2 regions of the Xanthomonas graminis pv. graminis genome follow, and region 1 is predicted to be linked to the other one. Evidence: predicted binding sites of a transcription regulator. Region 1 holds the regulator's gene; the other holds the start of a gene.

The links. The regulator FliA, encoded in region 1, starts transcription of late flagellar genes. The targets are predictions, from matches to a motif close to TAAAGTTTNNCNNNCNNNGGCCGATAA.
Region 2: KHF85_RS15150 (methyl-accepting chemotaxis protein) is a predicted target of FliA. The motif match lies at 1,985-2,011, and genes of this name have one in related genera.

The regions. Positions count from the first base shown of each region.
Region 1 covers NZ_CP076255.1:2,219,317-2,226,489, reverse strand. The annotation lists gene flhA (flagellar biosynthesis protein FlhA) at 1-1,564, shown strand, start outside; gene flhF (flagellar biosynthesis protein FlhF) at 1,739-3,406, shown strand; gene KHF85_RS09705 (MinD/ParA family ATP-binding protein) at 3,393-4,286, shown strand; gene KHF85_RS09700 (RNA polymerase sigma factor FliA) at 4,283-5,032, shown strand; gene cheY (chemotaxis response regulator CheY) at 5,051-5,443, shown strand; gene KHF85_RS09690 (protein phosphatase CheZ) at 5,443-6,051, shown strand; gene KHF85_RS09685 (chemotaxis protein CheA) at 6,056-7,173, shown strand, end outside.
Region 2 covers NZ_CP076255.1:3,488,888-3,496,060, forward strand. The annotation lists gene KHF85_RS15145 (DUF2339 domain-containing protein) at 1-1,815, opposite strand, end outside; gene KHF85_RS15150 (methyl-accepting chemotaxis protein) at 2,066-3,142, shown strand; gene KHF85_RS15155 (hypothetical protein) at 3,231-3,698, opposite strand; gene KHF85_RS15160 (hypothetical protein) at 3,952-4,416, shown strand; gene KHF85_RS15165 (hypothetical protein) at 4,469-4,945, shown strand; gene gap (type I glyceraldehyde-3-phosphate dehydrogenase) at 5,020-6,021, opposite strand; gene KHF85_RS15175 (OmpW/AlkL family protein) at 6,190-6,819, shown strand; gene KHF85_RS15180 (OmpW/AlkL family protein) at 6,936-7,173, shown strand, end outside.

The sequences.
Region 1 (7,173 bases):
GCTGACCCGCGAGGAAGCCAAGGCCCGGCGCGAGGAGGTCCGCGAGGAAGCCGACTTCTACGGCTCGATGGACGGCGCCAGCAAGTTCATCCGCGGCGACGCCATCGCCGGCATCCTGATCCTGTTCATCAACCTGATCGGCGGCATGGCGGTCGGCGTCCTGCAGCACGGCATGCCGGTGGCGCAGGCCGCGTCCACCTATACGCTGCTGTCGATCGGCGACGGCCTGGTGGCGCAGCTGCCGGCGCTGCTGGTGTCCTCGGCGGTGGCGATGCTGGTCACCCGCGCCTCGCGCTCGCAGGACATGGGCGCCTCGATGATGGGCCAGGTGTTCGGCCAGCACAAAGCGCTGGCGGTGGCCGCGGCGATCCTGGGCCTGGTCGGCCTGGTCCCGGGCATGCCCAACGTCGCTTTCTTGACGCTGGCGCTGATCCTGGGCCTGCTGGCCTGGAAAATGTGGAAGCGCAGCCTGCTGCCGGAAGAAGCCAAGCCGGATCCGGCGCAGCAGGCGGCCAGCGCCGGCGCGCAGGCCAACGCCGAACTGGGCTGGGACGAACTGCGCCCGATCGATCCGCTGGGCCTGGAGGTCGGCTACCGGCTGATCCCGCTGGTGGACAAGACCCAGGGCGGCGAACTGATGGCGCGGATCAAGGGCGTGCGCCGCAAGCTGACCCAGGACATCGGCTTCCTGATCCCGCCGGTGCACATCCGCGACAACCTGGAGCTGCCGGCCAACGCCTACCGCCTGCTGGTGCACGGCGTACCGGTGGCCACCGCCGACATCCATCCCGACCGCGAGCTGGCGCTGGACCCCGGCGGCGCGCTGGGCAAGATCGACGGCATTCCCGGCAAGGATCCGGCGTTCGGCCTGGACGCGATCTGGATCCAGCCGCACCAGCGCGCCCAGGCCGAGACCATGGGCTACACCGTGGTCGATCCGGCCACGGTGATCGCCACCCACCTGTCGCACCTGATCCGCGAGCACGCCCCGGAGCTGCTCGGCCATGAGGAAGTGCAGCAGCTGCTGGCCACGCTGGCCAAGAGTGCGCCGAAGCTGGTCGAGGACCTCACCCCCAAGGCGCTGCCGCTGTCGGTGGTGGTGCGCGTGCTGCAGAACCTGCTGATCGAGAAGATCCCGGTGCGGCAGCTGCGCAAGATCGTCGAGGCGCTGGTCGAACAGGCCCCGCAGAGTCAAGAACCCGGCGTGCTCACCGCCGCGGTGCGCAACGCGCTGGGCCGGTTCATCGTCCAGGAAATCTCGGGAATGTCCGCCGAACTGCCGGTGTACACCCTGGCCCCGCAATTGGAACGTGTCTTGCAAGACTCTACGCAAGGCAACGGTGCCGCGCTGGAACCAGGGTTGGCCGAGCGACTGCACCAGAGCCTGGCCGAATGCGTCAGCAAGCAGGAAGCGCGCAACGAACCGGCCGTGGTGCTGGTACCGGCGCAAGTCCGCGCCGCGCTGGCCAGGCTGGTCCGCCACAGCGTCCCCTCGCTGTCGGTGCTGTCCTACAGCGAAGTACCGGAAGACAAGCGGTTGAAGTTGGTGGGAACGATTAGTTGAAGCCGGGACCCGGGACGAGGGACCCGGGACTCGGAAGCGCAACGGTCAGGAATCGGAATAGACAAATGAATGCTCGCAAACACATCCCCATCCAAACGCGATCGCAAGCTGCGGCCTCCAGGCGCTTGCTGTTGCCGAGTCCCGGGTCCCGAGTCCCGCCCCGAAGGTGACCGCATGAAAATCAAACGCTTCGTAGCTCCCGACATGCGCACCGCGTTCCGCATGGTGCGCGACGAGCACGGCCCGGATGCGGTGATCCTGTCCAACCGGCGCACCGACGAGGGCATCGAGATCGTCGCCGCCAGCAACTACGACGAAGCTCTGGTGCAGCAGGCCCTGGATGCGGCGCGGCCGGAAGAGCCGGCGCCGCGGCTGCAGGTGTCGGCCGCCAATCCGGCGCCGCGTGCGGCCAAGTCCGGCGCCATGGCCAACCCGGCGATGGCGATGATGGCCGCGATCAGCGAGCGCCGCTCCCCGGCCACGGCCAGCGTGGCCACCGCCGCGCCGGCGCGGCCGCTGACTCAGCCCGCCGCGATCGCCGTCTCGGCGATGCCCGCCGGCAGCGCACCCGCGCCGAACCGTCCGGCCGCCGCAGCGCAGGCCCCTGCCCCGGCTCCGGCCGCCGCCGACGTGCCCTTCGCCGAATTCCGCATTCCCGAGGACGTGTTCCGCAACGCGCCGATCAGCGTGCCGATGGCGAGCCCGTTCGCCGTCCCGGCCGCGGCCAGCGCCGCGGCCAGCGCCGCCGCCGTGCCGGCGTGGCTGGAGGACATCGCCGCGGTGTCGCTGAGCCCGGCCGCCACGCCGGGCGCCCCGGCTGCGCCCAGCGCCGAACCGGTCGCCGCCGCCACGGTGCCGGCCCCCGCTGCCGGCAGCGCCGGGATCCCGGCGCTGCCGGCCCTGACGCCGGTGCCGAGCTTCCCGGCAGCGCAGAACGACGAACAATTGACTCAGCTGCGCGACGAACTGGCGCTGATGCGGCAGATGATCGAGCGCGAGATGAACCGGCTCACCGACGAGCGCCTGCGCGGTTCGCCGGTGCGCGCCCAGGCGCTGGAGCTGATGGACGACTACGGCTTCGACAGCGGCCTCATCCGCGACGTGGTCATGCAGATCCCCGCCGACCTGGAGCTGCACCGTGGCCGCGGGCTGATGCTGGGGCTGCTGTCCAAGCGCCTGCCGATCGCGCCGCTGGATCCGATCGAGGAAGGCGGCGTGATCGCCCTGATCGGCCCCACCGGCGCCGGCAAGACCACCACCATCGCCAAGCTGGCCTCGCGCTTCCTGGAACGCCACGCCGCCCGCGACGTGGCCCTGGTCACCACCGATACCATCCGCGTCGGCGGCCGCGAACAGCTGCACAGCTACGGCCGCCAGCTCGGCATCGCCGTGCACGAGGCCGACAGCGACGCCGCCCTGCAGCAGTTGCTGGAGCGCCTGCGCGACTACAAGCTGGTGCTCATCGACACCGCCGGCATGGGCCAGCGCGACCGCGCCCTGGCCGCACAATTGCACTGGCTGCGCGCCTCGCGAGTGGTCCGGTCCTTGCTAGTACTCCCTGCCAACGCGCATTTCTCCGACCTGGACGAGGTGGTGCGCCGGTTCGCCGGCGCCGATCCACAGGGGGTGATCTTGACCAAGCTGGATGAAACCGGGCGGTTTGGCAGTGCCCTGTCGGTGGTCGCGGACCACCGGCTTCCCATCACCTGGGTGACCGATGGTCAGCGCGTGCCGGACGACCTGCACCGCGCCAACGCCGCCAGCCTGGTATTGCGCCTTGAAGATTTGCGGCGCGCTGCCGATAAGCCCTGTACTCCGGAGCAGAACCATGCCGTCGCGTGATTACGCCAATCTCACCAATGCCTTCCCCCTGTCGGCAACCCGCAGCGAACCGCTGGGTCCGCTAGGCCCGGTGCGCACGATCGCCGTGACCGGCGGCAAGGGCGGCGTGGGCAAGACCAACATCTCGGTCAACCTGTCGATGGCGCTGGCCGACATGGGCAAGCGCACCCTGCTGCTGGACGCCGACCTTGGCCTGGCCAACGTCGACGTGCTGCTCGGGCTGACCCCCAGGTTCACCCTGGCCGACCTGGTCGCCGGGCGCTGCACCCTGGAAGAAGTGCTGATCGACATGCCCAACGGGTTGATGGTGGTGCCCGCCGCCTCCGGCCGCCGGCACATGGCCGAACTGCCGCCCGCTCAGCACGTCGGCCTGGTCAACGTGTTCTCCGAGCTGCAGCGCGAGCTGGACGTGATGATCATCGACACCGCCGCCGGCATCACCGACAGCGTGCTGACCTTCTGCCAGGCCGCGCAGGACGCGGTGGTGGTGGTCTGCGACGAACCGGCCTCGATCACCGACGCCTACGCCCTGATCAAGGTGCTGTCGCGCGAACGCGGCGTGGACCGGGTGCAGATCGTCGCCAACATGGTCCGCGACGCCAACGAAGGCCGCCTGCTGTACGACAAGCTGAGCCGGGTGTGCGAGAAATTCCTCGGCGACGTGTCGCTGAACTACCTGGGCTGCGTGCCGCAGGACGACTGGCTGCGCCTGTCGGTGCAGCGCCAGCAGCCGGTGGTCAAGGCCTACCCGTCCAGCCCGTCGGCGCAGGCGATCACCGAAATCGCCCGCCGCACCTCGCGCTGGCAGGCGCCGACCGTGCCACGCGGCAACGTCGAGTTCTTCGTCGAACGGATCATCCAGCGGGGGGTCGCCGCATGAACGCCGCCGCCCAATACCGCGCCGTGCAGCGCAACAGTTCCAACGACTACATCGCCCAGCATTCGGACCTGGTGCGGCGCATCGCCCACCACCTGGCGGCCCGGCTACCGGCCAGCGTCGAGATCGACGACCTGATCCAGGCCGGCATGATCGGCCTGATCGAGGCGTCGCGCAGCTACGACGCCGACCAGGGCGCCTCGTTCGAAACCTACGCCTCGATCCGCATCCGCGGCTCGATGATCGACGAGATCCGCCGCGGCGACTGGGTGCCGCGCTCGGTGCACCGCCGTGCCCGCGACGCCGCCTCGGCGGTGCGCAAGATCGAACAGAGCACCGGCCGGGCCGCTGCCGCCAACGAAGTGGCCGCGGCGATGGACATGCCGCTTCCCGACTACATGCGATTGATGGAAGATGCCGCACGCGGCCAGGTACTGAGCCTGGAGTCGCGGGTCGAGGACCATGGCGAGCTGGACACCATCGCCAAGGGCGGCCCCAATCCACAGCAAATGCTGGAACGCAGCGAGTTCGGCCGCGAGCTGGGCAAGGCGATCGGGCAGTTGCCCGAACGCGAGCAGCTGGTGCTGTCGCTGTACTACGAACAGGAATTGAACCTGAAGGAAATCGGCGCGGTGCTCGGTGTCAGCGAGTCGCGCGTCTGCCAGATCCACGGCCAGGCCACGGTACGCTTGCGCGGACGCTTGAAAGCGTTCGAAGCGGCAGACGCCGGCCTGGAAGACGAAGAATAAGACCCAAGGGAGTTAGCGGTGAACAAGAACATGCGGATTTTGATCGTGGACGATTTCTCGACGATGCGGCGCATCGTCAAGAATCTGCTCGGCGATCTGGGCTTCACCAACACTGCAGAGGCCGAAGACGGCAACAGTGCGCTGGCGGCACTGCGCTCGGCACCGTTCGAGTTCGTGGTCACCGACTGGAACATGCCCGGCATGACCGGCATCGACCTGCTGCGCAACATCCGCGCCGACGACAAGCTCAAGCACCTGCCGGTGCTGATGGTGACCGCCGAGGCCAAGCGCGAGCAGATCATCGAGGCGGCGCAGTGCGGCGTGAACGGCTACATCATCAAGCCGTTCACCGCGCAGACGCTGCAGGAGAAGCTGGGCAAGATCTTCGAACGCCTGGGAGCGACCGCCTGATGCAAGCCACCGCCGAACGCAGCGCCCTGATCGAACGCCTGCAAGGTGCGCTGGACGCACTGGAGCGCGGCGACGAAACCGCCTGGCGCAAGGAAATCGACACCCTGGCCGCCTGGCGCACGCGGCCGATGATGCAGGGCCTGAGCCGGCTGGCGCGCGACCTGGGCCAGGCGCTCGGCGAGCTGCCGGTCATTCCCAGCGAAGCCGGCGAACTGGACGACGCCTGCTCGCGCCTGGACCACGTGGTGGAGATGACCGAGAAGGCCAGCCACCGCACCCTGGACCTGGCCGAGGAATGCCGCGCGCTGGCCGAACAGCTGCGCGCCGGCGGCCTGACCGGCGACCAGGGCGAGATCCTCGACAAGATCCGCCACAATCTCACCGAGATGGCCCTGGCGCAGAGCTTCCAGGACCTGACCGGGCAGATCATCCGCCGCGTGGCGACCATCGTGCGCCGCGTGCACGAGGGCTTCGGCGCGCTCGGCCTGCCGCCGAAGGACGACAAGAAACCCGACGGCGGCCTGGCCGGCCCGGCGCTGGCCGGTCTGGACCGCCACGGCGTGTCGCAGAACGACGCCGACGATCTGCTGTCCGGGCTAGGGTTGTAATCCGATGAGCGCCGTGCCCGACGACATCGCTGCCGACTTCATCATCGAGGCCCAGGAAATCCTGGACCGGCTCGGCGAGCAACTGGTGTCGCTGGAGCATGCGCCCGAGGACAGCGAACAGCTCAATGCCGTGTTCCGCGGGTTCCACACGCTCAAGGGCGGCGCCGGATTCCTGGCGATCAACGCCATGGTCGAGCTGTGCCACGCCGCCGAGGACACCCTGGGCCAGGCGCGCGCCGGCCAGGCCACGCTGCAGGCGCGGCACTTCGACGCCGCGCAGCAGTCGCTGGACTACCTGCAATCGATGCTCGACGCGTTCGGCAGCGGCAGCGAACCGCCGCGCGCGCCGCAACAGCTGATCGCGCAGTTTGCGACCAGCGGCGAAGAAACCGCCGTGCCGTCGGGACCCGGGACTCGGGACTCGGGACCCGGCAAAAGCGCTGCACATGCAACGGCCGGTTCCGCCGATTCCGAATTGATCAGCGACGACGAGTTCGAAGCCCTACTGGACAACCTGCACGGTGCCGCTCCCGGCGCCGGAGCACCGCTTTCCCGAGTCCCGAGTCCCGAGTCCCGAGTCCCGACGGCGCCGAAGGCAGCCGCAGCGCCAGCCAAAGCCTCCGAACCCGAACAAACCGTGCGCGTGGACACCAAGCGCCTGGACGCGATCGTCAACCTGATCGGCGAACTGGTGCTGTCGCGCAACCGGCTCAAGACCCTGCGCGTGCGCCTGCGCGACGAAGAACTGGACCGCGCGGTCAGCAGCCTGGACATCGCCACCTCGCGCCTGCAATCGGCGGTGATGCGCACCCGCATGCAGCCGGTCGGCAAGGTGTTCTCGCGCTTCCCCAAGGTCGCGCGCGACGTTGCCCGCTCCTTGAACAAGGAAGTGGACCTGGAACTGATCGGCGCCGACACCGAACTGGACCGCAACCTGGTCGAGGCGCTGGCCGATCCGCTGGTGCACCTGGTGCGCAACGCGATCGACCACGGCATCGAATCGCCGGCGCTGCGCGAGGCCACCGGCAAGCCGCGCGGCGGCCACGTGCGCCTGTCGGCGCAGCAGGAAGGCGACTACGTCAGCATCGAGGTGCAGGACGACGGCGCCGGCATCGACCCGGA
Region 2 (7,173 bases), 1.3 Mb from region 1:
TCCGTGTGAGGCGACCTGCCACACTGCCAACGGCAGCGCCAGCAGCAAGCCACCGAGCGTGGTCAGGGCCAGCGCAGGCGCCGGCCAGCGCCGGTGCAACTCGGCGACGAGCCACCCGCTGACCGCACACAACGCCAGTGTCGCATCGGCGCGTGTATCGACGACCACGAAACGCTGGATCTCGGCGACGCCGATGCCGCACCACCACATCAGGCCCCACAGGTAATAGGCCAGCGCCGCCGCGTCGGAACGCACCCGGCGGTAGCTCCAGGCACCGGCGAAGCCGGCCAGTGCCAGCAACATCCCGCTGGTGAAGGTGGCATTGGCCAGTGCATGCGTATCGCGCCAGGCCACATCCAGACCGGTCAAGAATCCCCAGGCGGCGAGCAGTTGCAGGCAGGCACCACTGATCTGCGGCAACCATCGCCGTTGCCTCAGCCCCAGCCAGGCCAGGCCAGCGCCCTCCAGTGCGAACACGCTGGCCGTGGCGCGTGCGGACAATGCCAGCGGCACTGCCAGGGTGGCAAACCCCACCGCCAGCAGTGCATAGCCCTGCCCCAGCAGCGTGAACCGCGTGCGTCGGATCAATGCCGCCGCCAACCCTGCGTAGATCGCCGCAAGGCCCAAGGCGCACAACGCCAACGTCAGCTGCTGGTCACGCAACAGCCACGCCTGCAGCGAGAAGGCGACCAGCGGCGTGCCGAACAGCAGGCTGCCATCGACCACCGGACTGCGCACGGCGGTCTGCCGGCGTGCGTACAGGATCGGGATCAGCAGGTAGAAGGCGAAGAACAGCAGCAGGAACGGCTCGGTGCTGGCGAACTTCGCCGGCTGGTACTGCAGCACGCCCCATAGCGTGCCGATGCCGAAGGTGAAACCGAAGCCGAGCAGGTTGAGCACCCGCCACGGCCGATACCAGGCGATCGCGAACACCGCCGCGTTCAAGACCGCGTAATACGAGAACAGGCCGACATGGTTGCCGCTGCCGGTGGACAGCCAGATCGGCGCCAGGAATCCGGCCAGGGTGGCCAGCACCGCCAAAGTGCGCGATTCCTGCACCACCGCCAGCACGCACATGCTGGCCACCAGCACGATGCTCAGCGCGAACGCGGCGCCGGCCGGCAGCAGCGCGGACAGCTTGAACGCGGCGAACACGGTCAGCAGCAGCACGCCGATCGCACCGCCCTGCAGGGCCAGCGCGAAACTGCGCTTGCGCTCGCGCTGGCGCCAGCCGAAGCCCAGGCCGGCCAGCGCCGCGGCGGCGATGCCGGCATAGCGCAGTTCGATCGGCACGCGCAGCCAGCCCTGGTCGCCGGCGTACTTCAGCAGCGCGGCGACGCCGGCCAGCAGCACCAGCATGCCGATCTTGACCGGCACGTTGCCTTCGGTGAACCAGCGCTTGGTGCCGGCCAGCAACCGCTCGATCGGATCCGGACCGCGCGGTGCCGGCGACAGTGGCGCGGCGGCAGGGTCCGCGGCCTCGCTCGCTGCGGCGGCCGGCGCGACGAACGGCGGCGGAAGCGGCGGTGGTACAGGCACGACCGGGACGAGCGCAGCGAGCGGGACGAATGGACGCTCCTCCACGCCATCGTTGTCGGCGAGCTGGGCATCGGTCTCGGTATGCTCGGCATCGCTGGCTGCGTCGAATCGGGCAGCGGCCTGCGCCGCCTGCGCCGCGGCATGCCGCATCTGCGCCAGTTGCAGTTCCAGGGCCGCCACGCGCCGGCGCACGCCTGCCAGCGCCACCCACAGCACGATCATCAGGATCGGCACCGCCAATACCGCCAACACCACCAGCACGATCAACGCTTCCATCCGGATTCCATCCCCAAGGCGGCACGGCGCGCTGTGCGCGCCTATGGTCCGGCGACGCCGGTCCTGGCGCAGATGGTAGACGAGTTCGGCCTCGCCGCGGCCCGGCCGCGGGCGGCGCAGCCCAGGCGCGGCAACGCATCTGGGCAACAGACGCCAGCACAATCGGCGCTAAAGCCATTGCATTGGCGGCCGCTACCTCCCTTACCCCATGCTGCGCCTGCTGTTCTCTCCCCTCCCACCGACAGCGCAAATGAATCTGCCAGCCACCCCCACCGAAGCGGGCATCGACGACCATATCCGCTCCGTGGTCGGCCTGTCCGATCAACTGCTCGGACAGCTGCGGCAGTCGCTGCAACGCATCGACGAGATCAACCGCACCACCCATGTGATCTCGATGAACGCACGCATCGAATCGGCGCGGATCGGCCACGCCGGGCGCGGCTTCAGCGTCATCGCGCAGGAAATGGACGTGCTGTCGCGGCGGGTCGCCGACGCCACCCAGGACCTGGACAAGGTCGCCGCCAGCACCAGCGCCGACATGCGCCACACCCTGCAGCGGCTGGACGACGACGTGCGCCGCACGCGCCTGAGCGAACTGGCGCTGAGCAACATCGACCTGATCGACCGCAACCTCTACGAACGCAGCTGCGACGTGCGCTGGTGGGCGACCGACGCGGCCATCGTCGCCGCCGCGCGCCCTGGCCGCGGCGACGACGCGCTCGCCTACGCGGCGCGGCGCATGGGCCAGATCCTGGAGTCGTACACGGTGTACTTCGACCTGGTGCTGGCCGGCACCGATGGCCGCATCCTCGCCAACGGCCGGCCGCAGCAGTACGCCTCGGCCGGCAGCGACGTGTCCGCGCAGGCCTGGTTCGAGGACGCCATGCGCACCCGCAGCGGCGAGGAGTTCGGCTTCCAGGGCGTGCATGCCAGCACCCTGGCCGATGGCGAGCGCGTGCTGGTGTATGCGTGCACGGTGCGCGACGGCGGCCGCGTCGATGGCCGCGTGCTGGGCGTGCTCGGCATCGTGTTCCGCTGGGACGCGCTGGCGCAGACGGTGGTGCAGCGCACGCCGCTGTCGGAGCAGGAATGGGGCCGCAGCCGGGTGTGCATCGTCGATCCGCACGGCCAGGTCCTGGCCGATTCGGCCGGGCGCATGCTGCAGGAGCGGATCGACTTCGCCGGCCGCGAGGCGCTGTTCAAGCAGCCGCGCGGCGCGGTGCTGAGCGATCTCAACGGACGCCCGCACTGCATCGCCCATGCGGCCTCGCCCGGCTACGAAACCTACCGCACCGGCTGGCATTCGCTGATCTTGCAGGCGCTGTAGGCGCGCCCGGCGCCTGCGCGTCGGCCGCAACGCAGGCAAAAAAAAGCCCGGGCGCGCGACGCGGCCCGGGCCTTGCTGCTGCGCCCGCTTATTCGCGGTAGCCGCTGTCGTTCTTGTTGTGGATGATCCAGATCAGGTTGCCGCCGCTGCCCATCGACTTGCCGGCGAACACCAGGCGGCCCTGGCCCTTGTAAGCCAGTTCGTAACGGTAGCGGTCGCCGCCGTAGAAGAACGGGATGAACGCCTTGCCGGTGACATAGGAACCCTGGTCGGTGGGTTCGCCGATCAGGTCGGTCACCTGCTTCATCGGCATGCCGATCTTGAGCTGGGTGAACTTGCTGCCGGGTGCCGGCTTGCCGGTGATCTCGCCTTCGTAATCGTTGACGCCCTTCACGGTCTCGCCGTAGCCGGCTTCGACCTGCGAGGAATTGGTGACCTCGCCATCGGCGTTCATCCAGCTCGGCGTGCCGCTGTGCTTCTTGGCCATCGCCTGCATCGGCAGCGCGGCCGCCATCGCCACGGCCAGCACCAGGGCGCCCGTCCATACACGGTTCATCTGCATTGTTTCGCTCCTTGCATCCATTGTGTGCCCCCTGTCCATCGCCTGTCATGCCAGCGCGGGAACATCCGCTGGCCAGAGGCGCATTAGCGCATGCGTCGGCGCCGATGTCCACGCTTGGCCGGCGCCGCCAGCGCCGCTTGCCGGCACCCCCCGGGCATGGTAAAAACGCGCCGGCGCGCTGCGCGCGCTCCACCGACGCAGCCCATGGATCCGGCATCGCCGCCCCCACCGCAAGGACGTATTCGCAATGCCAACGCTCCGTCGCTTTCCCGTGCTGCCCATGCTGTGCGCCCTGTTTGTGCTCGGCGCCGCGCCGCCGGCCTCGGCCGACATGTTCGGCAGTCCCGAAGACGTCGCCCGCAGCTGGCTCGGCCACGACGCCGGCGAACTGATGATGCAGTGGCCGGTGGACCGCGGTCTGTACACCTCGGAAAACACCGAGACCCACGAAACCGCCTATACCTACAACTTCGGCATCGAAGAGCACTACCGCACGGATTACTGGACGACCGACGGTAGGATCGTCGGCATGGACGGAAACACGCCTATCTTCGAGCAGATTGGGCATAGCCAGACCGTCTTCGTGCCGACCGAGCAACATTGCGAGGTCACTTTCGTGGCCAATGCCGAGGGCATCATCACCCGCTACGACTTCGCCGGCAGCAAGTGCCAGCCGTACTTCCGCGGCTGGGGCCGGCCGAAGAAGAAGTAGACGCCGCGGCCGCAGGCAGGCTTTCCGATTCATACCTACAGGGGCAACACCGATGACCGCAAAGAAGCCGCTCGCCCGTCTCGCCTGGCCGGCGATCGCATTGACGCTGCTGGCGCTGGCCGTGCCGACGCTGGCCGCCGGTCCGCGCCACGGCGAGATCGTGGCGCTGGAGCCGATCGAGAACAAGGGCACCGACGTTCCCGAGCGCACCAAGAAGATCACCGATGCGGCGACCAAGCTCGGCGGCATGGCCGGCAGCATCCTGGGCATCAAGAGCAGCAGCAGGGGAGATAGTGTCGGCGTCGGTGCGACGACGCTAGCAGCCGGAGCCGGCGAGGCCGCGGGCCGCAGCGTGGGCGCCAAGATCGCCGGCAACGGCCCGGCCGCGCACTACATGGTGAAGATCCGCTTCGACAACAAGTCGCAGGTGGTGGTGTCCAAGCCCAGCGCCGAGGTCTCCGGGCTGGCGGTCGGCAGCCGGGTCAAGGTCACCGGCAGCGGCGAGGACATGCGCATCGAAGCCGAGTGATCGCAGCGCCGGCGCCACCCGGCAAGCACAAAAAAAGCGCCCTCGGGCGCTTTTTTTGTGGGCGGCGTGGCGGCTTACTTCGCCACCACCTTGACCATTTCCAGGCACTTGTTGGAATAGCCCCACTCGTTGTCGTACCAGGACACCAGCTTGACGAAGGTGCTGTCCAGGGCGATGCCGGCGTCGGCGTCGAAGATCGAGGTGCGCGCGTCGCCGCGGAAATCGGTGGCCACCACCTTGTCCTCGGTGTAGCCGAGGATGCCCTTCAGCGCGCCTTCGCTCTGCGCCTTCACTTCGGCGCAGATCTCGGCGTAGGTGGCCGGCTTGTCCAGTTCCACGGTCAGGTCGACCACCGACACGTCCGAGGTCGGCACGCGGAAGCTCATGCCGGTCAGCTTCTTGTTCAACTCCGGGATCACCACGCCCACCGCCTTGGCCGCGCCGGTGCTGGACGGAATGATGTTCTCGAGGATGCCGCGGCCGCCGCGCCAATCCTTGTTGCTGGGGCCGTCCACGGTCTTCTGCGTGGCGGTGGCCGCGTGCACGGTGGTCATCAGGCCGCGCTTGATGCCCCACTTGTCGTTGATCACCTTGGCCAAAGGCGCCAGACAGTTGGTGGTGCAGCTGGCGTTGGAGACGATCGCCTGGCCGGCATAGGTGGCGTGGTTGACGCCGTACACGAACATCGGCGTGTCGTCCTTGGACGGGGCCGACAGGATCACCTTTCTGGCGCCGGCGTCGAGGTGCTTCTGCGCGGTGTCCTTGGTCAGGAACAGGCCGGTGGATTCGATCACCACCTCGGCGCCGACCTCGTCCCACTTCAGCGCCGCCGGGTCGCGTTCCTGGGTCAGGCGGATCTTCTTGCCGTTGACCACCAGGTGATTGCCGTCGACCGATACCTCGCCGTCGAAGCGGCCGTGCACGGAGTCGTACTGCAGCATGTACGCCAGGTAGTCGGGCTCGAGCAGGTCGTTGATGGCGACGATCTCGATATCGCTGCCGAAATTCTGTACCGCCGAGCGCAGCACATTGCGTCCGATGCGACCGAAACCGTTGATGCCAACCTTGATTGCCATTTCAGTAGCTCCTGCGGCCGCGCCTGACGCGGCGGATGGAAGGGGGTGAGCATTCTATCAGGCCAACCGCATCGCGCCGGGCATGCGCGTTCGACGCGTTTGATCAGGATCAAGGCAGCATGGCGGCAGCGGCACGACACTGCGGCCACACCCAACCGAGACACCCTCATGCGCAAGATGTCCCCCCTCCTGCCGTCCGGCCTGGCCGCCGCCCTTTGGCTGTGCGCCCTGCCGGCACTGGCGCAATCGCAGGGCGACTGGAGCGTGGGCATCGGCGCCCACCAGGTCAACCCGACGTCCGACAACGGCACGCTGGCCGGCGGCACCCTGCCGCTGCGCATCGGCAGCGACATCAAGCCGACCGTCACCTTCGAATACTTCGTGCACCAGGACCTGGGCATCGAGGTGCTGGCCGCGCTGCCGTTCAAGCACGACATCGCGGTCAAGGGCGTCGGCACGGTCGGCAGCACCAGGCAGCTGCCGCCGGTGGTCTCGCTGCAATACCACTTCAACAGCGCCGGCAAGCTGTCCCCGTTCGTCGGCGCCGGCCTCAACTACACCGCCTTCTTCAGCGAGCACACCACCGGCGCGCTGGCCGGCACCAAGCTCACGCTGAAAGATTCCTGGGGCCTGGCCGCGCACGTCGGCGTGGACGTCGCGCTCACCGACAAATCGGCGCTGCGGGTGGACCTGCGCTGGGCCGACATCGACAGCAAGGTCAAGGTCGACGGCGCCAGCATGGGTACCGCGCACATCGATCCGCTGGTGTACGGCCTGGCCTACGTGATGAAGTTCTGAGGGCGCACGGCCGCCGCGCTTCTCTGGCAGACTACGCTGCACAAGGATGTGGATCGATCGCCGCCGGGCCGACACCGGGATTCGCATCCGCCCATTCGCCATCACCGGGGTCCCCAATGAAGCCACGCCTGTTCCGCCGTCTCGCCGTCGCCGCCCTTGCCGCCATCGCCCTGCCCGCCGCGGCGCAGTCGGCCGGCCACTTCACCACCAGCTACGGCATCCACGGCATGGTGCCCGGCTCCTCGAACGGCACCCTGAGCGGCAGCGAGCAGCGCTTCAGTGCCGACGCCACGCCGGCGGTCTCGTTCAGCTACGAATATTTCTTCCGCGGCAACCTCGGCGTGGAGATCCAGA